One region of the Bradyrhizobium sp. 40 genome, then DNA from elsewhere that is predicted to be linked to it. Evidence: predicted binding sites of a transcription regulator. Region 1 holds the regulator's gene; each other region holds the start of a gene.
The links. The regulator PhoB, encoded in region 1, activates phosphate uptake and scavenging genes when phosphate is short. The targets are predictions, from matches to a motif close to TGTCATNNANCTGTCAT.
Positions count from the first base shown of each region.

Region 2: IVB40_RS20345 (RNA degradosome polyphosphate kinase) is a predicted target of PhoB. The motif match lies at 1,307-1,323, and genes of this name have one in related genera.
Region 3: IVB40_RS00840 (DUF2794 domain-containing protein) is a predicted target of PhoB. The motif match lies at 6,084-6,100, and genes of this name have one in related genera.

Region 1 is NZ_CP064688.1:6,970,727-6,978,193, forward strand. Features, by position in the region: gene IVB40_RS33430 (OpgC domain-containing protein) at 1-485, opposite strand, end outside; gene apaG (Co2+/Mg2+ efflux protein ApaG) at 666-1,070, shown strand; gene IVB40_RS33440 (Hsp33 family molecular chaperone) at 1,128-2,135, opposite strand; gene argF (ornithine carbamoyltransferase) at 2,373-3,320, opposite strand; gene IVB40_RS33450 (aspartate aminotransferase family protein) at 3,320-4,522, opposite strand; gene IVB40_RS33455 (GcrA family cell cycle regulator) at 4,978-5,490, shown strand; gene phoB (phosphate regulon transcriptional regulator PhoB) at 5,729-6,436, opposite strand; gene phoU (phosphate signaling complex protein PhoU) at 6,460-7,176, opposite strand; gene pstB (phosphate ABC transporter ATP-binding protein PstB) at 7,187-7,467, opposite strand, start outside.
Region 2 is NZ_CP064688.1:4,159,327-4,166,793, reverse strand. Features, by position in the region: gene IVB40_RS20345 (RNA degradosome polyphosphate kinase) at 1-1,233, opposite strand, end outside; gene IVB40_RS20340 (DnaA/Hda family protein) at 1,362-2,039, opposite strand; gene IVB40_RS20335 (CDP-alcohol phosphatidyltransferase family protein) at 2,133-2,675, opposite strand; gene purM (phosphoribosylformylglycinamidine cyclo-ligase) at 2,831-3,904, shown strand; gene purN (phosphoribosylglycinamide formyltransferase) at 3,904-4,557, shown strand; gene IVB40_RS20320 (cold-shock protein) at 4,654-4,860, opposite strand; gene IVB40_RS20315 (autotransporter outer membrane beta-barrel domain-containing protein) at 5,240-6,379, shown strand; gene IVB40_RS20310 (LysR family transcriptional regulator) at 6,459-7,467, opposite strand, start outside.
Region 3 is NZ_CP064688.1:164,890-172,356, reverse strand. Features, by position in the region: gene IVB40_RS00865 (arylesterase) at 1-378, opposite strand, end outside; gene IVB40_RS00860 (ABC transporter ATP-binding protein) at 434-1,156, shown strand; gene IVB40_RS00855 (FtsX-like permease family protein) at 1,153-3,723, shown strand; gene IVB40_RS00850 (Bax inhibitor-1/YccA family protein) at 3,994-4,785, shown strand; gene IVB40_RS00845 (GNAT family N-acetyltransferase) at 5,009-5,539, shown strand; gene IVB40_RS00840 (DUF2794 domain-containing protein) at 5,652-6,020, opposite strand; gene IVB40_RS00835 (DUF1223 domain-containing protein) at 6,618-7,394, opposite strand.

The sequences.
Region 1 (7,467 bases):
ACGTCGGGCTGCTTGAGGAAATCCATGATGCCCATCTCTTCGGTATAGAGCGGGTTCTCGAACCTGGTCGCGACGTAGGAGATTTCGGCAAGGAAGATCGTGAAGAGGAAGACGTGGGCGACATAGATCTGCCAGACGCGCCGCAGGATGCGCGCGGTGGCGACGACGATGCCGGACTCCAGCATCGCCCGACCGTAGACGAAGGCGGCGGTATAGCCGGAGATGAAGATGAAGATCTCGGTGGCGTCGCTGAAGCCGTAATTGCGGATCGTGAACCAGGTCAGAAGGCTCGGCGGCAAATGGTCGATGAAGATCAGCCACAGTGCCAGGCCGCGGAACAGGTCGAGCCGGAGCTCGCGCTCGCCGATGGCGGGCAGCGAAATGGCCGGCGATGCCGCGCGCGGCTTTGCACCCGCGGATTTGACCTCCACAGGTTTGGCGGTTCCCGCGATCGTCGATCCCGTCACTTGGTCGGCAATGGTCATCGGGGGCTAAAAACCCTTCCGCAAATCGCGACGTGGCAAGGAGTGTACCGGTCCGGCCGTCATCTCGCAAAGCGCCCGGATCACATGCAAAGACACTTGGACGTGTACTTCCCTGCGAATTCTGGCGGGACGATGTCGCCAGAACCGCCTCCGGCGTTTGGTTCCCGAGCAGATTTCGGTATGATGGCAATCATGTACCGCGCCGTGACCCGCCAGATCGAAGTGACCGTCGAGCCGAACTTTGTTCCGGAGCAGTCGTCGGCCGACCGCTCCCGCTATTTCTGGTCCTACACCATCGTCATCACCAATTCCGGCGACGAGACCGTGCAGCTCAAGACGCGGCACTGGATCATCACCGACGCCACCGGCCGGCAGCAGGAGGTGAAGGGCGAGGGCGTCGTCGGCGAGCAGCCGACGCTCGCCCCCGGCGAACGCTTCGAATACACCTCCGGCGTGCCGCTCACGACCGCCTCGGGCTTCATGACCGGCCGCTACCAGATGGTCAGCGCAACCGGCGAGCGCTTCGAGATCGACGTGCCGACGTTCTCGCTGGACAGCCCGGACAACAAGCGGGTGTTGAATTAGGGTCTGAGATGGTGGGCACGCTTCGCTTTACCCGCCCTCCGGCACTACAGCACCGCGCTACGCGTCCTCGACGCCCGCCTCGTCCGGTGTGAACTCGTACACCGAGCTGCAGAACTCGCAGGTCACGACGACCTTGTCGTCCTTGACCATCGCGGCACGATCGTCGGACGAAAAGCTCTTCAGCATCGATGCCACCGCGTCGCGCGAGCAGGAGCATTGCGCCTTCAAGGGCAGCGGATTGAACACGCGCACGCCGCGTTCGTGGAACAGACGGTAGAGCAGCCGCTCGCCGGACAGCTCCGGATCGATCAGCTCGACATCTTCGACGGTCTCGATCAGCGAGCGCGCCTCGACCCAAGCATCGTCTTCAGCGACGGCATGCACCTCGACGCCTTCGGGCGCATCGCCGGGATGCAGATCGGCCTGCCGCGCGCGCTCGGGCGCCTTCGGCAGGAACTGCATCAGCATGCCGCCGGCGCGCCAGCGATGCTTGCCGCCGTCGTTCGAGCGCCATTCCTCGCCGACGGCGAGGCGCACGCGGGTCGGGATCTGCTCGGAGCGCAGGAAATATTCGTGAGCGGCGTCTTCCAGGCTGCCGCCGTCGAGCGCGACCAGGCCCTGGTAGCGGCTCATGTCGGGGCCCTGGTCGATGGTCATGGCTAGATGACCGTGCCCCAGCAGCGCGCCGGAATCCTTTGCATCGCCGAGGCGCGCGGCGTCGTAGCGCGCATAGGCGCGTAGACGATCCGGCGCCTGATAGTCCACGACCAGAAACGACACCGGACCGTCGGTCTGGGCCTGGAGGATGAAGCGGCCCTCGAACTTCAGCGCCGAGCCGAGCAGCGTGGTCAGCACGATGGCCTCGCCGAGCAGCTTGCCGACCGGCGCCGGGTAATCGTGCTTGGTCAGGATCTCGTCGAGCGCCGGACCAAGCCGCACCAGCCGACCGCGCACATCGAGCGCGTCGACCTCGTAGGGCAGCACGGCGTCATCAATCGGAACCGCGGATGGCGCGCGAACCGGGCCTTCGGGCCCGGTTTTCATGTCAGAGGATTGGGAAACCATGGCGCTTTATCTGGGGTCGGAAGGCGGAATTGGAAGGGGTTCGGAGCAGCTCATCTGGACACTGGTTTGATCATGATACGGCAACTTCGGTGTCGCCCCGGCGAAGGCCGGGACCCATAACCACGAATATTGGTTTGGCGAAAACTCGTTGCCTCCGCCGATCTGCCACAAGAGAGATTCCGCGGTATGGGTCCCGGCCTTCGCCGGGACGACGGAAAGTTAGCTCGCCGCGTCGATCTACTTCACCGCGTCGAAACACCAGGCCAGAATGCCCTTCTGCGCGTGCAGGCGGTTTTCGGCCTCGTCGAAGACGACGGATTGCGGACCGTCGATTACCTCATCGGTGACCTCCTCGCCGCGATGGGCGGGCAGGCAGTGCATGAACAGCGCATCCGGCTTGGCCAGCGACATCAGCTGGGCATTGACCTGATAGGGCTTGAGCACGTTGTGCCGGTGCTCGCCTTCTTTGTCGCCCATCGACACCCAGGTGTCGGTCACGACACAATCGGCGCCGCGCACGGCGGCTTCGGCATCCGTGCCGAGCATGATCGGCGCGCCGGTCGCCTTGATGAAGTCGCGCATCGCTTTTTTCGGCGCGAGCTCCGGAGGAGTCGCGACATTGAGCTGGAATTTGAAGCGCTCGGCGGCGTGCGCCCAGGACGCCAGCACGTTGTTGTCGTCTCCGGTCCAGGCCACCGTCTTGCCCTCGATCGGGCCGCGATGTTCCTCGTAGGTCATGAGGTCGGCCATCACCTGGCAGGGATGCGAGCGCCGCGTCAGGCCGTTGATGACGGGCACGGTGGCGTTCGCCGCAAGCTCCAGAAGGGCGTCGTGATTGAGGATGCGGATCATGATCGCGTCGACATAGCGCGACAGCACCCGCGCGGTGTCGGCGATGGTCTCGCCGCGGCCGAGCTGCATCTCGGCACCGGTGAGCATGATGGGCTCGCCGCCGAGCTGGCGCATGGCAACATCGAAAGACACCCGCGTCCGCGTCGAGGGGCGCTCGAAGATCATCGCCAGCGTCTTGCCTTCGAGCGGCCTGACCGGCTGATGCGCCTTCTGCTTCGCCTTCATCGCGGTGGACGCGGCGAGCATGCGCTTGAGCTCCGACAGCGGCAGCTCGTTGATATCGAGGAAGTGCTTCGGTGTTTTCTCGTGTGTATTATCGGGCGACTTGCTCATCAGCTTGCCGCCCGCTTGTTGCCGGATAACGCGGTGCAGGCGCGCTCGAGCCGCCCGACGCTGTCCTCGATCTCGGCTTCGGTGACGATCAAAGGCGGCAGGAAACGCACGACATTGTCGCCGGCACCGACGGTGAGCAGCTTTTCTGCGCGCAAGGCGGCAACGAGATCGCCGGAAGGCACCACGGCCTTGATGCCGATCAGGAGGCCCTCGCCGCGCACTTCGCTGACGACATCGCCATGACGGTCGATCACGGAGGCGAGCTTCTGCTTGAGCAGCAGCGACATCCTCTGCACGTGATCGAAGAAGCCGGGCTTGAGCATGACGTCGAGCACGGCATTCGCAGCCGAGATCGCGAGCGGATTGCCGCCGAAGGTCGAGCCGTGCGAGCCCGGCGTCATGCCGGATGCCGCTTCCGCGGTCGCAAGGCAGGCGCCGATCGGGAAGCCGCCGCCGAGCGCCTTGGCCAGCGACATCACGTCGGGTTCGACGCCAAGGCGGCGGTACGCGAACAGATCGCCGGTGCGGCCCATGCCGGTTTGCACCTCGTCGAAGGCGAGCAACAGACCCTTCTCGTCGCAGAGCTGGCGCAACGCCCTCAGGAAGGCGGGCGTTGCCGAACGCACACCGCCCTCGCCCTGGATCGGCTCGATCAGGATTCCGGCGGTCTGCGGACCGATCGCCTTTTTCACCGCGTCGAGATCGCCATGCGCAACTTGGTCGAAGCCCTCCATCGGGGGGCCGAAACCTTCGAGATATTTTGCCGAACCCGTCGCGGCAAGTGTCGCCAGCGTGCGGCCATGGAAGGCGCCTTCGAAGGTGATCATGCGATAGCGGTCGGGATGGCCCTTCGCGGCGTGATAACGGCGCACGACCTTGATCACGCATTCCAGCGCTTCGGCGCCGGAATTGCAGAAGAACACGAACTCCGCGAAACTTTCATTGCACAGGCGCGCGGCGAGCTTTTCGCCGTCCGGGCTCTGGAACAGGTTCGACATGTGCCAGAGCTTCGTGGCCTGCTCCTGCAACGCCGCGACCAGCGCCGGATGGGCATGGCCGAGCGCATTCACCGCAACGCCGGAGGTGAAGTCCAGATAGCGCTCGCCATTGGTCGCGATCAGCCAGCAGCCTTCGCCACGCTCGAAACCGAGGTCGGACCTGGCGAAAACGGGGAGCAAATGCGGCGCTGCGCTGTTAGTCATGACGGTCACTTGAATGTTGCGGACGGTGTGAGCGTGCATTGCGCAACGCACCATCGACCGGCCCGGAAAACGAAACGTGCCGCCTCTTGAGGGCGGCACGCGCGACTATCTTAGGCCTGGTGAAACGGGTGTCAATGCCGCCCGGAAAGCCTCGCGAAACGCTGAATCCGTAGTCTTGCGGTGCCGATTTTGCGGGATTTAGTCACGGAACATGTGGAAGCGAGTCGGCGGACTCTTGCGCGGGAGTCACGCCATATTGTAGCGTTTGGATTGTCAGATACGACATCTCGTGCAGTGGTTCTGATCTTTAAGTCCTTATGTACCGGCGTAAACGTTCGGGCGTTCAAGACGCGCCCGGCGAGCCTTAAGGGATTCTGGCGGCACGGGTTTTTGAAGGCTTAGGCATTCGCTGCGAGGCCCCAGGATGGCTGGCGCGCAGCGAGGGAAAGGGTGCAATGACGGTTTTGACCTGGTCCGATGATCGCGTCGAGCAGCTGAAAAAGCTCTGGGAGGCCGGACTTTCGGCCAGCCAGATCGCGGCGGAGCTCGGCAATGTGACCCGCAATGCCGTGATCGGCAAAGTGCACAGGCTCGGCCTTTCGGGCCGCGCCAAGAGCCCTTCATCGGCAGCGCCGCGCCCGCGCAAGGCGCGCCCCGCGCAGCACATGATGCGGGTGAGCCGCCCGATCTCGCGCGGCAACACCGCGCTGGCGCAGGCCTTCGAGGTCGAGGCTGAGCCGGATCCGGTCACCTATGACAACGTGGTGCCGATGAGCCAGCGGCTGTCGCTGCTGGAATTGAACGAGGCGACCTGCCACTGGCCGGTCGGCGATCCCTCAAGCCCGGACTTCTTCTTCTGCGGTGGACGGGCGCTGTCCGGCCTGCCCTATTGCGCCCAGCACTCGCGCGTCGCGTACCAGCCGGCGTCGGATCGGCGGCGTGCACCGGTGAAGCCGGGGCCGCGGTAATTACGGCAAGTCGTCGCGCGAAGACGGCTCAACGATTTCAGTCTCGTCCCGGCCTAGTGCGCAATTGCGCGCGGGGGGCCGGGACCCATACTCCGAGCGCGCAGTTGCCGTGCGAAAGGGGTCGCTCCGAGTCTTCGCCAAACCACGTTCGGTGGTTATGGGTCCCGGATCAGCGCTCGCTTGTCCGGGACGACGTCGAAGAATTCGGGACAGCTTGCCAACAAACAAGGCTGCAACCCTATACCTGCTCCGCCTTGGCAAACCGATCATCCAGCGCGTAACCGGCGCCGCGGACGGTGCGGATCGGGTCCTGCTCGCGGCCGAGATTGAGCAGCTTGCGCAGGCGGCCGATATGCACGTCGACGGTACGCTCGTCGATATAGATGTCGCGGCCCCAGACGCTGTCGAGCAGTTGCTCGCGCGAGAACACCCGTCCCGGATGCTCCAGGAAGAACTCCAGCAGGCGATATTCGGTCGGACCGAGATCGATCGGCCGGCCCGAGCGCGCCACGCGGCGCTTGTCGCGGTCGAGCTCGATGTCGCCAAAAGCAAGGACGGTGGCGAGCCGCTCCGGGCTTGCGCGCCGCAGCAGGCCTTTCACGCGCGCCAGCAGCTCCGGCACCGAGAATGGCTTGACGATGTAATCGTCGGCGCCGGTCGCAAGACCCCGCACCCGCTCGCTCTCCTCGCCGCGCGCGGTGAGCATGATGATCGGGAGCTGCTTGGTCTCGGGACGGGTGCGAAGCCGCCGGCACAACTCGATGCCTGACAGGCCCGGCAGCATCCAGTCGAGCACGATCAGATCGGGGATGTGCTCCTTGAGGCGGGTGTCGGCGTCGTCGCCGCGCATCACCGTCTCGACGTCATAGCCGTCGCCTTCGAGGTTGTAGCGGAGAAGCTCGGTCAGGGCTTCCTCGTCCTCAACCACCATAATGCGTGCGCCCATCGGGTCGTCGCTCCCTTAAGTCTTCAGGTGTTCGGTACCGTGTTGGCGAAGGTCGTCATGTCGCCCTTCGGCCGCTTGTCGGTGATCGCCTGGCCCTCAATCATGTAGAACACGGTCTCGGCGATGTTGGTGGCGTGGTCGCCGATCCGCTCGATATTCTTGGCGCAGAACATCAGGTGAATACAGAACGAGATGTTGCGCGGATCCTCCATCATGTAGGTGAGGAGCTCGCGGAACAGCGAGGTGCAGATGGCGTCGACTTCCTCGTCACCCTTCCACACCGCCATCGCCGCCGGCAAATCATGCGCGGCATAAGCGTCCAGCACCGACTTGACTTGCTGCTGCACGAGGTCGGTCATGTGCTCGAGGCCGCGGAACAGCTTGAGCGGATGGAAGTCCGTCTCCAGCGCCGCAACGCGCTTGCCCATGTTCTTGGCGAGGTCGCCGATGCGCTCGAGATCGGTCGCGACGCGCATGGCGCCGACGATCTCGCGCAGATCGACCGCCATTGGCTGGCGCCGGGCGATGGTGAGCACCGCGCGTTCCTCGATGCGCTTCTGCAGCGCGTCGAGTTCAGTGTCGATGGCGACGACGCGCTGGCCGAGCGGGACGTCGCGGCGGATCAATGCGTCGACGGACTCGACGATCATGCGCTCGGCGATGCCACCCATCTCGGCGACCAGGCGCGTGAGTTCCTGGAGGTCGGTGTCGAAGGCCTTTGCGGTATGTTCAGAACCCATGTCGCGTCTCCTAGCCGAACCGGCCGGTGATGTAATCCTGCGTGCGCCGGTCGGACGGCGACGTGAAGATCTTGCTGGTGTCGTCGAACTCGATCAACTCGCCGAGATACATGAAGGCGGTCTTGTCGGAGACGCGCGCCGCCTGCTGCATGTTGTGGGTGACGATCGCGATCGTGTAATCCTCGGACAGCTCCTGGATCAGCTCCTCGACCTTGGCGGTCGAGATCGGGTCGAGCGCCGAACAGGGTTCGTCGAACAGGATCACCTCGGGCCGCACCGCGACGGTGCGGG
Region 2 (7,467 bases), 2.8 Mb from region 1:
GGATTTGCCGGCTTCGGCGGCTTCCACGAGCGCACGCACGATCGGCGAGTTGCTGGAGGTGCGGTAGAGCGTCTGCTTGATGGCGACGACGTCGGGGTCGCGCGTGGCCTGCTGGAGAAACTGCACCACGACGTCGAAGGATTCGTAGGGGTGATGGACGACGAGGTCCTTCTGTCGGATCGCAGCGAAGATGTCGCCGCCTTGCTCGCGCACGCGCTCGGGATGGCGCGGCACATAAGGGGTGAATTCCAGGTCGGGCCGGTCGAGGCGGGTGAGCTGCGAGAGCTCGTTCATGGCGAGCACGCCGTCGACCAGGAACACCTCGTCGTCGGCGGTCGACAGCGCGTGCTGCACGAAGCTGCGCAGCTGTTCCGGCATCTTGGCGTCGATCTCGAGTCGGATCACGGACCCGCGGCGACGGCGCTTGAGCGCCGTCTCGAACAGGCGGACGAGATCCTCGGCCTCTTCCTCGATTTCGAGTTCGGAGTCGCGGAGGACGCGGAATGCGCCCTGGCCGTGCAGATTGTAGCCGGGGAACAGGCGGTTGATGAACAGAGCGGTGGCCTGCTCCAGGGAGATCAGCCGGACGACCTTGCCCTCGGCCGGCAGGCGGATGAAGCGGTCGATCTTGCCAGGCATGCGGATCAACGCGTTCATCTGCTTGCCGTCGGCGGCGCGCGTGAGCTGGAGCGCGATGGTGAAGCCGAGGCTCGGAATGAACGGGAACGGGTGGGCCGGGTCGATCGCGAGCGGCGTCAGCAGCGGGAACACGTTGCTGAGGAAGTAGTCCTCGATCCAGGTTCGTTCCGCCTTGGTGACCTCCTTGCCATCGACCAGCACGATGCCCTCGTCGGCAAGCGTGCCGCGCAGGTCGCGCCAGATCGCCTGCTGGTCGGACGCAAGCTGCGAGACGGTCCGGTTGATGAGCGCGAGCTGCTCGGACGGGGTCAGACCGTCGGGGCTGCGCTCGGCAATGCCCTCGCGCACCTGGGCCTTGATGCCGGCGACGCGGACCATGAAGAACTCGTCGAGGTTATTCGCTGAAATCGACAGGAATCGCACCCGCTCCAGCATGGGGTGGCTGGGATTGACCGATTCCTCCAGGACGCGGCGGTTGAAGTGCAGCCAGGAGAGCTCGCGATTGATGAACCGCTCGGGGCTCGATGCGATCGCCGGCGGGCCTTCGGCTTCCGGGGCTTTTTCTTTAACTTCAACAGCTTGCGCAGAGTCCATCAGAAGTCGATCCATCCAGTTCGCCCCAATTTGCGACTTACGCGCAAAACCCGCGGGAGCATGTGTTAGAGCGATGACGTTTCGATGACATTGATGTTCCGCCGCCCGGCCGCGTCAAGCCGCCTTGGTCAGACATCCCGGAGCAGCTCGGCTGCCAAGGCCCGGGTGACGGGACGGCCAAGGCGCAGGGCCTCGGTGTCCAGCAGATCGACAGCCCGTCGGGCGGCGGCCGAGGACCGCTCCAGGCGAGTGGCGAGGTAGCCGACCACGCTCTCGTCCACCGCGAGCTGGCGGTCGGCGCAGAATTTGACGATCAGGCCGCGGAAGAGCTGGTCGTCAGGCGGCAGCAGCGAGATAACAGGGACGGCGCGGAGCCGCGAGCGCAGGTCGGCAAGCTCGATCTCGAGAGAAGCGGGCGCCTCGCGTCCGGTGAAGAGGACGTAGGCGCCGTCCTCGCGCGCCAGATTCATCAGATGGAACAGGGCGCGCTCGTCGAATTCCCTGGCCTTGGGGTCCTCGACCACCAGCGCGCCGGTGGCGAGCGCGGCCGGGACGGCTTCGGCGGTCAGCCCATTGGCCGTGGTCGAGCGGGCGCCTGAAGCCTCGGCCCAAATCGCGGCGAGATGGCTCTTGCCGCTTCCTTCCGGGCCGGCCAGCCACATGATCCGGTTCGGCCATTCCGGCCAGGCGTCGATGAGGGCAAGACCGGCGGCATTAACGGGGCCTTCGAGGAAATTGTCCCGGCTCAGGCTCTCCGCATGCGGAAGCGAAAACGCCAATTGTCGGGGATGAACGCGGCCTGGCACGTTTGCTTTGCTCCGTGCCGGCGTGCCGGCTTCGTTTGACGAGATGCGACTTCATCGAGCGGGAGTTGGCCTTTTGCGGGGCCGCTTCCCAACTCACTTGGCCTCGATCGTGCTCATGTGCCGCAACCACTCAACGAGATAGAGCGACACGGAGGAGAGCGTGAAGACCGTAACGAGGCCCATCAAGATTATATCATAAGGACCGGCTTTGAAGCCGAAGGCGAGGGCGGCCAATACCAGCGCTGCGAACGCCACCTGGGCCACAGTGTTTAGCTTGGATACCTTCGAGGGCTTCATCTCCACAGGGCGGTCGAACAGCCACGATATGATCACGGCGGCGACGATCATGATGTCGCGCGAGACCACTAGGATGACGATCCAGCGCGGAATCGCGCCCCAGATGCCCAAGGCCATGTAGATCGAGACCAGCAGCGCCTTGTCGGCGAGCGGGTCGAGCAAGGCGCCGAGCTCGCTCGTCATGTTGAAGCGCTTGGCAAGGAAGCCGTCGACCGCGTCGCTGATCCCGGCGATCAGGAAGACGGCGAACGCCACCTCCATTTGGCTCGACACGATGGCCCAGACGATGATCGGGACCAGCATGATGCGGCCCAAAGTAATGATGTTCGGTATACTCACACGGCGCTTCCCGGCACCCGGCCTGACCTCGAATTCGGCCCTTTGGAGGCTGAACCGGTTGATATCTCTACATAGTATACGGAGGCGCGCCATGCGAGCCATTGCGCGTCCCCGGAATTCGACGTAACCAGCCGCAAACCCACTGGAAATCGGGCATGACCGACCGCAAAAACGGCCTCACTTACGCCGATTCAGGCGTCGATATCGACGCGGGCAACCGCCTGGTCGACCTGATCAAGCCCATGGTGCGCGCCACCGCACGGCCCGGCGCCGACGCCGAAATCGGTGGATTCGGCGGCCTGTTCGATCTCAAGGCGGCCGGTTTCAAGGATCCCATCCTGGTGGCAGCCACCGATGGCGTCGGCACCAAGGTCAAGATCGCGATCGAGACCGGCCTGCATGGGGGGATCGGCATCGATCTCGTCGCCATGAGCGTCAACGACCTCGTGGTGCAGGGCGCCGAGCCGCTGTTCTTCCTCGACTATTTTGCCTGCGGCAAGCTCGATCCGGAGGCGACCGCGTCGATCGTCGCCGGTGTCGCCGAAGGCTGCCGCGAATCCGGCTGCGCCCTGATCGGCGGCGAGACGGCCGAGATGCCCGGCCTCTACAAGGACGGCGACTACGACCTCGGCGGCTTTGCGGTCGGCGCCGCGGAGCGGGGCACGCTCTTGCCGCGCAAGGACATCGCCGCCGGCGATGCCGTGATCGGGCTGGCCTCGTCGGGGGTGCACTCCAACGGTTTCTCGCTGGTCCGGAAGATCGTGGAACAATCCGGCGTCGGCTTCGGGGCGCAGGCGCCGTTTGCGCCTGTCATGACGCTCGGCGGCGCGCTGCTGACGCCGACGCGGCTCTATGTCAAATCCTGCCTGCGCGCGATCCGCGAGACCGGCGCGGTGAAGGGGCTTGCCCACATCACCGGCGGCGGCTTCACCGACAACATTCCGCGCGTGCTGCCGAACCTTCTCGGTGTCGGTATCGATCTGGCGCGCCTGCCGGTGCTGCCGGTGTTCAAATGGCTGGCAGCCCAAGCCGGCATCGCCGAGCTCGAAATGCTGCGGACCTTCAATTGCGGGATCGGCATGATCGCGATCGTCGAGCCGGACAAGGTCGACGAGGTCGTGGAGGTCTTCACTGACGCCGGTGAGACCGTCGCACAGCTCGGTACCGTGATCCCGGCTGAGGGCGAGCACCGCGTCATCTATAACGGCCACCTCGATCTGGCGCTTTGATGAAACGCCGCGTCGCCATCCTGATCTCCGGTCGCGGCTCCAACATGTCCGCGCTGATCAGGGCCGCTGCTGCTGCGGATTTCCCGGCGGAGATTTCGCTCGTCATCTCGAACAAGGCCGACGCGCTCGGGCTCGAACGGGCCAAAGCGAGCGGCGTGAACACGCTGGTGATCGAAAGCAAGCCGTTCGGCAAGGACCGCGCCGGCTTCGAGAAGGTGCTGCAAGCAGCGCTCGATCAGCACGGCATCGAGCTGATCTGTCTCGGCGGTTTCATGCGGCTGTTCACGGCTGAATTCACAAAAGCCTGGTACGGGCGGATGCTCAACATCCATCCCTCGCTGCTGCCGTCATTCCCAGGCTTGGACCCGCATGGCCAGGCCTTGCGCGCCGGCGTCAAGCTGTCCGGCGCAACGGTGCACTTCGTCATCCCCGAGACCGATGCCGGCCCAATCGTGATGCAGGGTGCGGTGCCCGTGAGCGATCACGACACGGCGGACACGCTGTCGGAGCGTATCCTCGAAGTCGAGCACCGCATCTATCCCGCAGCGCTGAGCCTGCTCGCGACCGGCAAGGTCCGGATCGAGGGCGACGTGTGCAAGACCGCGGGCAGCGGGCCGTCGGAGAATTTTCTGGTTGCGCCGTTGGTGCGGTGAAGCGCCGTCGCACGAAATACTTCTCATCCCCAAAACAAAAACCCCCGGCAGAGCCGGGGGCAACGTCATGATCTCTTGCGCAGACCGCGAGAGAAGTCAGGAGACCTTGAGGTTCTCCGCGGATGCCTTGCCGCGGTTCTCCACGAGGTCGTATTCAACCACCTGGTTTTCATTGAGGGTGGAGAGTCCGGCGCGCTCGACGGCGGAGATGTGGACGAAGACGTCCTTGTCACTGCCGTTCGGCTTGATGAACCCATATCCCTTGGTCGGGTTGAACCATTTGACGGTGCCCTTTTGCGGCATCCTCAGTCTCCTCCGCTAGATACAAAAACGACGCGGCCGCTTTTCGCGTGCCACGCCACAAACGGGCTTCCGGTAGTCTGTTCGAGTCTTGAGTCTCAATGTCGCGAAACGCACAGTCGAGCGGCCAATTCCGATTGTGTCCGATATTGCAACATGAAAATCGCCCGTTAGCAAGCCGCGCGCGAATTTCAAGTCCGGGCCGGGTGCCGTCATCTGCAATTTACGACCTGTGGCCGGGGAACCACAATCGAGGGCAATCGCCTTGGCGATGAGGTCTGGACCGATTGACCCTCGGGGGCAGTTCAGCACAAATCGTCACGTGCAGTGTGGCGCGTGTTGCATTTTTGCGCGCCGCCATTTTGCTTTGGGATTCATCGTCATGCGCTGCACATTGCAGCTTTCCGGGACGCGGCGGGTGATTGGCGGAGACCGGGTTCGTCGGACGGCGGCCAAGGTCGCGAGTGCCATCGTGCTTGGCTTGGTGACGACGGCTGCTCCCGTTCTCGCTCAGGTCGCCCCGCCGCTGCCACCGCCACCGCCTCCCACGCCGTCGGCCACCTCCACCAATTACGACCAATCGGCCGGCAACAGCGCGCTCAATCTCGGGTCGAACTTCCTGGAGCGGCTCGGCAACCAGGCATCTGGCGGCGTCAACCGGGCGTTCCGAACCAATCCCGGCGGCGGCGGCGCATCGGCCGGCGCGGAAGATCCGCGCTACCGCACCTGGTTCGAGGGCTACGGCATCTCGGTCCGGACCGATGCGCAAGGAGACTTTGTCGGCGACAAGCGGAAGACCTTCGGCGGTGTCGCGGGCTTTGGCGCGCGGCTCGCACCGGGCGTCAATCTCGGCTTCTCCGTCGACCAGAGCCACACCGACATCGACGTTCCGCTCGCGCTCCAGTCCGCGACGCTGGACCTGACTCAACTCGGCTTCAGTGGCTCCGTCGACAAGGGCCCCTGGACCTGGGCTTTCGCGCTGGTGCACGGTTTCGGCAAGGTCCGCTCCAGCCGGGATACCGGCCTCGGCCTTGCGACCGCGGGTTATCGCGCCGCAGTCGACGGCGCGTTGACCGAGATCAGCTATTACTGGACCAAGGACCAGATGCGCATCGTGCCGAAGGGTGCACTGGAATATGTCCGCGCCACCAGCGTCGCGTTCCAGGAGGTTGGCGGCCTCGATCCCCTCAATGTCGGCTCGACGGCGCTCTCTCGCGCGCGCGTCATGATCGGAGCCGAGGTCGGACGCTACTTCATCTTCGACCAGAAGATCCTGGACCTGTCCGCCTACGGCAAGTTCGTCGACAATTTCCATCAGAACCTGGGATCGGTGCAGGTCAGCCTCGGGACCCAGAGCATCGTCGTGCCCGGGATCGGCGAGAGCCGCTACGGCATGGATGCCGGCGCCTCGGCCTCGATCAGTCTGACCAACACGGCGCGGCTCTACGTCAACTACGACGGCAAGTTCCGCAGCGAGCTGACGTCGCATCAGGGCACGGTCGGCTTCGAATATCGGTGGTGAGGCGAAGCCTGCCCACGTCCGCCCAGAGCCGGATCTGGAAAACTGCGAAGCGGTTTTCCGAAGAGATCATGTTCAAGCTTTAAGTCGGCATCGCCGCGACATAACCCGTCAATCCAAAGCCCTCGCGCGCGGCCGTCATCATTGGCGCCAGCGCGTTCGGATGGATGAACTCGTCGCGGAAACAGGGATGGATCTTGGAATCGAAGATCTTCTTCAGCCAATCGACCACGATCTTGTGGCGCTCGGAGGCGCGGAACTCCTTGTGATAGGTGAGCCAGAGATCGGCGTGGTGGCTGACGCCGAGATCGACGGCAACGAGCGGAGCGCCGAGCGCGATCGAGACCGTCGGCAGGAACCCGATGCCGGCGCCGCGCTCCACCGCATAGAGCACGCCGACCGAGGAATTGGTCTTGATCCCAACGATGCCCTCGAGCGACTTCAGTCCGAGCACGCGGGCGTAGGCGCCGTCGTCGACCTGCGGGGCGCTCTGCTTGATGATGCGATGGTTCTTCAGCTCGGCCAGGGTCGCGGGCACGCCGTAGAGGTTTTCGTACTCCTTGGAGACGAAGGGATAGATGTGCAGCCGGCCGAGCTTGGCGACGATCAGATCGGGATTGGTCGGCGGCTCGAGCTGGATCGCGATATCGGATTCGAGCCGCGCGACGTCGGCCTGTTCCATCGCGCAGCGCAGGTCGACGGTGATCTTGCGATAGGTCTTCTGGAAGTCGATCAGTCGCGGCAGGATCCAGAAATTGCCGGGGCCTTCCGTCACCGCGACGCGCACGGTGCCTGACATGTCGTTCGACGATCGCGAAGCACGCCGGAACACGTTGAAGGCATGACGCTCCATATGCGCGACGTCGGCGATCATCGCGCTGCCTTCGTCGCTGAGCGTGAGCCCGCTCTGGTCGCGCAGGAACAGCTTGCAGTCGATGCTCTCTTCGAGCCGGTCGATCCTGCGCATCAGGGTGGTGGAGGTGAGCCCGAGCTCCTCGGCGGCGTTGCGGAAACTTTTATATTTTGCGCAAGCTAAAAACAGTTTCAAATCGTCCCAGGACATATCCAGGGCTTCTTCACGGTGCTGCATC
Region 3 (7,467 bases), 670 kb from region 1:
CGCCTTGAGGCGCTGGACGATCTCGGTCAGCGCGGCGCGTGTCAAATCGGGATCGATGCCGCGCAACGCATCGTTGGCGCCGAGCTCGATGATCACACCGTCGGTTCCGTCGGGGACCGACCAGTCGAGCCGGTCACGGCCCCCGGAGGAGGTGTCGCCGGAGACCCCGGCATTGGTCATATCGACCTCTATGCCTTTGTCTTGCAAAGCTTTTTGAAGCTTTGTGGGGAACGCTTGCTGGGCCGGGAGGCCGAGGCCGGCGCTCAGGGAATCGCCGAGAACCACCAGCTTGATCGGCTTCGCCGCCTCGGCCCATGCCGGAGCCCACGCCGGATTTGCGACCGTCATCAAAGCGAACATCAACACGGCTATGTGCATGAACAATCCGTAACGCCTCTCGACCGCGCGTGCGGAGTTGCCATATGACCGGACCATGGACACTCGCATCTCTTCCTCTTCGCTCGCCGACAGTTCGGCGGACACCATCGCCATCTCCAACGTCAATCTGTCATTGGGTACGGGCGCGGCACGCGTTCACATTCTCAAGGATATCAGCTTGCGCGTGGGCCGGAGCGAGACGATCGGCCTGATCGGCCCGTCAGGCTCGGGCAAATCCACGCTGCTGATGGTGATGGCGGGGCTGGAGCGTCCTGATAGCGGAGAGGTGGTGGTCAGCGGCACGCCTTTCAATGCCCTCGACGAGGACGCGCTGGCCCGCTTCCGCGGCCGCCAGGTCGGCATCGTCTTCCAGTCCTTCCACCTGATCCCGACGATGACCGCGCTGGAGAACGTCGCCGTGCCGCTCGAGCTTGCGGGCAATCCCGACGCCGCAACGCGCGCGGCGCAGGAGCTGCAATCGGTCGGGCTCGGCGACCGTCTGCATCATTATCCGACGCAGCTCTCCGGCGGCGAGCAGCAGCGCGTCGCGCTGGCCCGCGCGCTGGCACCCGATCCCGCGATCCTCGTTGCCGACGAGCCGACCGGCAATCTCGACGAAGCCACGGGACAACAGATCGTCGACCTCCTGTTCAGCAAGCATGCCGAGCGCGGCATGACGCTGGTGCTGGTCACGCATGATTCGTCGCTCGCGCATCGCTGCGATCGCGTGATCCGCCTGCGCTCCGGGCGCATCGACACGCAGTCGGCGCCGGCATGAGCACCGCTGCCGAACCGTTCGCGAAGCCCAACGGCGTCGCGCTGTCGCTGCGCTACGCGCTGCGCGAATTGCGCGGCGGCCTGCGCGGCTTCTACGTCTTCATTGCCTGCATCGCGCTCGGCGTGATGGCGATCGCCGGTGTCGGCTCGGTCTCGGCGAGCCTGAGCGACGGCCTCGCCCGCGAGGGCCGTACGCTGCTCGGCGGCGACGTGTCGTTCGTCCTGTTTCAGCGTGAGGCGAAGCCGGAGGAAGTCGCCTTCCTGCGTTCGCGCGGCACCGTCTCGAGCGCCGCCACACTGCGCGGCATGGCGCGCTCGGCCGAGGGCAAGCTGGCGCTGGTCGAGATGAAGGCGGTCGACGACACCTATCCGATGCTCGGCCAGTTGACGCTGGCGCCGCCGCTGCCGATGTCCGACCTGCTCGCGGAGCGCGACGGCGCGTTCGGCGCGGCCGCCGATCCGACACTGCTGGCGCGGCTGTCGCTCAAGACCGGCGATCGTGTCACCGTCGGGGCTGCCACGTTCCAGATCCGCAGCGCCGTCGAAGCCGAGCCCGACAAGCTCGCCGGCGGCATCGGCTTCGGCCCGCGCTTCCTGATCAGCGAGGCGGGCCTGCGCGCCACGGGGCTGGTCCAGCCCGGCAGCCTGGTGCGCTGGGTCTATCGTGTGAAGCTGCCGGAGATCGCCAATAGCGAGCGCGCCACCGACGCCTTCATCGCGGACGCCCGCAACGCCGCGCCGCAGGCCGGCTGGGAGGTCCGCAGCCGCTCCAATGCCTCGCCGCAACTCGAGCGCAACATCAACCGCTTCACGCAGTTCCTGACCCTGGTCGGCCTCGCCGCGCTGCTGGTCGGCGGCGTCGGTGTCGCCAATGCCGTCAAGGCCCATATCGACCACAAGCTCGAGGTGATCGCGGCCTTCAAGGCCGTCGGCGCCACCGGGCGCGACGTGTTCGGCATCTATCTCGCCCAGGTGCTCCTGCTCGCCGCGATCGGCTCGGCGATCGGCCTCGCGCTCGGCGCCGCGATGCCTTTCGCGATCGTCGGCCTGTTCGGCAAGCTGCTGCCGCTGCCGGTGGTGCCGGCGGTGCATGCCGACGAGCTCGCGCTGTCGTTCGTCTACGGGCTGCTCACGGCGCTTGCCTTCGGCCTGTGGCCGCTCGGGCGGGTGCACGACGTGCCGGTGGCCGCCCTGTTCCGCGACACCATCAGCTCCGAATGGCATCGGCCACGCTGGAGCTATCTCATCTTCATGGCCGTCGTGATCGCGCTGCTCATCGCGGTCGTGATCGGGCTGTCCTTCGACAAGCGCATCGCCGCCGTGTTCGTGGCCTCCTCCGTGGTCGTGTTCGCGCTGCTGCGCGGCATTGCCGCGCTGCTGATGACGATCGCGCGGCGGCTGCCGCGCACGCGCTGGCCAATGCTGCGACTTGCGATCGCCAACATCCACCGGCCGGGCGCGTTGACGCCCTCGGTCGTGCTGTCGCTTGGCCTCGGGCTCGCCGTGCTCGTCACCATCACCCAGATCGACGGCAATCTGCGCCGGCAGTTCCTGGCCGCACTGCCCGAGCACGCGCCATCGTTCTTCTTCATCGACATTCCGAGCACGCAGGCCGAGCAGTTCGACTCGTATCTGCGCCAGATCGCTCCTGGCGCGACGGTCGATGACGTCCCGATGCTGCGCGGGCGCATCGTGGGAGCCCGTGGCGTCCGCGCCGAAGAGCTCAAGCCCAGCACCGATTCCGAGTGGGTGCTGCAGAGCGACCGTGGCCTGACCTATACCGCCGAGCTGCCGAAAGGCTCCAAGGTGGTCGAGGGCGAGTGGTGGAGCGCCGATTATGCCGGCCCGCCGCTGGTTTCGATGGAGAAGAAGATCGCGGATGGACTCGGCCTCAAGCTCGGCGACGAGGTCGTGGTCAACATCCTCGGCCGCGACATCCCCGCGAAGATCAGCAATCTGCGCAGCATCGACTGGCAGGGCCTCGGCATCAATTTCGTCCTGGTGTTCTCGCCAAACGCCTTCAAGGGCGCGCCGCACACCCATATCGCGACGCTGACGGAAGCCGGCGGCGATGCGGCCGGCGACGGCAAGATCATCAAGGAGGTCGCTGACGCCTATCCGATGGTGACGAGCGTGCGCGTGCGCGAGGTGATGGAGACGGTCGGCTCGGTCGTGACCAACCTGGCGCTGGCGATCCGCGGCGCCAGCGCGGTGACCCTGATCTCGGCGATCCTGGTGTTGGGCGGCGCGCTCGCCGCCGGCCACCGCCACCGGGTCTACGATGCGGTGATCCTCAAGACCCTCGGCGCGACCCGGCTGCGGCTGCTCGGCGCCTATGCGCTCGAATACCTCTTGATCGGGCTTGCCACCGCAATGTTCGGCGTTTTCGCGGGCAGCGTCGCGGCCTGGATGATCGTAACCCGACTGATGACCCTCACCTTCGTCTGGCAGGGCGGCAGCGCCGCCGGCGTGGTCGCGGCTGCCTTGGTCGTCACGGTCGGCCTGGGTCTCGCCGGCACGCTGCTGGCGTTGAACAAAAAGCCCGCCACGGTGTTGCGGAATTTGTGACAAATGGTAGCGGGCGGCGGCACGGGAGCGAAATCGCACGATTCCGGCGATTAACCACGTCCGCTCGTCTGGATTGCAGGGAAGGGCGACATTCAGCCGCGCGTGGACGGTTGCAGCGGATGTGTTAGTTTCCCACATATCGAATGGGTTCGGAGCCCCGATTGTTAGCCAAAATTTAGTCGGCAGACATCGGTATCCGAGATAGAATTTGACGAACCGGCGGCGTGGCGACCCTCATGCCGGACCGGACCAACCAACGGGAATTCGACCATGTCGGACCTAGACCGCAATTACGCTTCTCCTTTCGGCAGGGCCGCCGGGCGTGTTGACGCCGCGACGGTCGATGCCGGCCTGCGCGCCTACATGCTGCGCATCTACAACTACATGAGCATCGGCCTGGCCATCACCGGCTTGGCCGCGCTCGGCGTCTACATGGCCGCCGTGACGGATGTTCCGACCCCGGAAGCCGTCCGCGTCGGCAAGCTGTTCCTGACGCCGTTCGGCTACGCGATGTTCGTCAGCCCCCTGAAGTGGCTGTTCATGCTCGCGCCGCTCGCCATGGTGTTCGTGATCTCGGCGGGCATCAACCGTCTCGCTCCCTCGACCGCCCAGATCCTGTTCTGGGTGTTCGCGGCGCTGATGGGCGTCTCGCTGTCCTCGATCTTCCTGGTGTTCACCCACACCTCGATCGTGCGGGTGTTCTTCATCACCGCGGCGACCTTCGGCGCGCTCAGCCTCTACGGCTACACCACCAAACGTGACATGAGCGGAATGGGTTCGTTCCTGTTCATGGGCCTGATCGGCATCGTCATCGCGAGCCTGGTGAACCTGTTCCTGGCGAGCTCGGTGCTGCAGTTCGTCGTGTCGGTGGTCGGCGTGCTGGTGTTCGCGGGCCTCACCGCCTGGGATACCCAGCGGCTGAAGAACGACTACATCTACGGCTACGCCTCGGCCGGCGGTGACATCGCAGAGCGTGCGGCCATCACCGGCGCGCTGTCGCTGTACCTGAACTTCATCAACCTGTTCACGCTGCTCCTGCAGCTCCTCGGCCAGCGCGACTAAGCGTCAGACCAGAGCGAACGACACCAGCCCCGGCCGAAAGGCCGGGGTTTTTGTTTGGGCGTGATGTTCCCTCAACCACCGTCATTGCGAGGAGCTCTTGCGACGAAGCAATCCAGAGTCCCTCCACGGACGCATTTCTGGATTGATTCGTTCCGCTCGCAATGGCGGCGTGGGGAGGCCGTTGCCTCTTCCAGTCGTCCCGGGAAGGCTCTAATCTTGCGGCATGTCCGCACCCGATATCAGGCCCACCACTGAGGCCGACCTTCCCGCCATCACCGCCATCTACCAGCAGGCTGTCCGCGAGGGCACCGCGACGTTCGAGCTGGAGCCGCCCGACCTCGCCGAGATGACGCGCCGCTGCCGCACGCTGATCGACGGCGGCTATCCCTATTTCGTCGCCATCCTCGACGGGCGCGTCGCCGGCTACGCCTATGCCGGCGCCTACCGGCCACGGCCGGCCTACCGCTTCACGGTCGAGAACTCGATCTATCTCGATCCGTCCTTTCACCGCCGCGGCATCGGAGCGCTCCTGCTGGAGCGGCTGATCGTCGAATGCGAGGCGCGCGGCTTCCGCCAGATGATCGCCGTGATCGGCGATTCCGCCAATGCCGGCTCGATCGGCGTGCACACCAAGGGCGGCTTCAGGATGATCGGCACGCATCCCAGCGTCGGGCTCAAATTCGGCCGCTGGCTGGACACGGTGATGATGCAGCGAGATCTTGGCGAGGGCGCGAAGAGCGTGCCGACAAAATAGGTCTCGTTGGGTGGGCAAAGCGAAGCGTGCCCACCATCACCAACGCGTTTGACGAAAGATGGTGGGCACGGCGCGATGCGCCTTTGCCCACCCTACAGCACCGAGCGCGCCGCTACACCACCGCCAGCTTGCGATCGATCACCAGGAGCACGCGCTCCAGCTCGTGGCCGCGGCGCAGGATCAGGCCCGTCGCCGAGATCACGCTGTACATGCCCTGCTTGCGCGCGAGGCGCGGATCCTTCTCGATGCGATAGATCGGCACTTCCGAAGCGCGGCGAAAGACCGAGAACACGGCGCGATCTTTGAGGAAGTCGATGGCGTAGTCGCGCCACTCGCCGTCGGCGACCATCCGGCCGTAGAGATTGAGAATACGGTGCAGCTCGAGCCGGTTGAACGTTACGCGGCTCGGTTGCGCATTCGAAGCGGCGGGGCGCGCCGCCGCGCGCTGTTCGCTCGGATCAGCATCCTCCGACAGACTCATAGGCTGCCTCCTGTCGTATCAGCATGACCGCGTCCGCGAAGACCGTCCCCGGAACCGCGGATCATGACAGTTGCATGATCGCGCCAACTGTTCCCCACTGCAAGGGGCCCTGTAAGGACGTTGGACCGGAGCAAACCGCCCACACGCAGCGGTGGAACTCTGTCGCGGCAAACCGTCACGGGATCGTTAGCAGGAATCATAGTGTCGCCGCTTTTCCGCCAAGCGACTGCCGCCCTGCATTGCGAAAAGACCTGTGTGCGTTGACCCGGTCCTTTCGGTTCCGGATTCCTCAGCCCCCAGCCCCCCGGGGCCGTCAGGATCGGGTCTGTTCGCACGACAAGGAGGGCCAACGCGAGTTGGTCCTTTTTTGTTTGGGCCGGTTTTGTTTGTGTCGGGATGTTTCCGCCTCGACGGATCTCTTCCTCATCAGCGAGAACACTCCCTCCCCTCATCCTGAGGAGCCGCGAAGCGGCGTCTCGAAGGATCGAGGCCGAGCTGCCTCAGCAGGGCCTGCGTGGTTCGAGACGCGCGCAAGAGCGCGCTCCTCACCATGAGGATTGAGACTGTGCTTGAATCGGAAAATTCGAAGTGTGCGCGTTAGTGCAGCGACGTGTACGCCGCGCCCAGCATCGGGCCCGGCTTTTCCCGGCTGCCGTCCTGGACGTAGACCACAGCACCGTCGACGCCGTCGCGCGTGAGGTTCTCGATCGGCACCGTCCAGCTTTCCGGACGGCCGGTCCAGTCGCCGACCTTGAGCAGGTTGCGCACCACGTTATGATAGATGACCTGCTGTCCGCGATTTTCACCGCGGCTGATCGCGATCGGCACCGACTTCGCAATCGAGCAGATCCAGACCTCGCCGTGGGACGCCGTCGGCTCCTTGCTCGCGGCCACCGAGACGTTGATCTGCTTGCCCGCGAGCGACATCGTCACCGGTACGCTCATCACACCAGTGCCGGCGTCGGTTTTGCCGATCGCGCTTTCGATGCCAGTGCGATCGCTGCCGACGACATGCGTGGAGCCGTTGACCACGACCTGCGGCGTGTAGACTTCGCGGTCCCCGCGCATGCGCGAATAGGCACGCTGCCGTGCAGAGAAGCGCGAATCGGCCAATGTGTCCTTCCAGCCGAGATAGTCCCAATAGTCGATCGGCATGCTCAGCGCGATGATCGAGGGATCGCGGGCGAGGTCGCCGATGATCTTGTCGGCCGGCGGGCAGGACGAGCAGCCCTGCGAGGTAAACAATTCGACAACGGCGCGGGGATCAGCCTCGGCAGGACGAATGACGGCGACGATCGCACAGAGACCAAGCGCACCCGACCAGAGGGCGCCGGACCAGCGTGAAACCAGATGAGAAGCCGTCATTGTTGTCATGTCGAACGCCGCACACCATTGCTCGAGAGAGGGAAAGCTTACCCCCGGATGGTCACCGTAGTCTTACGGGCCT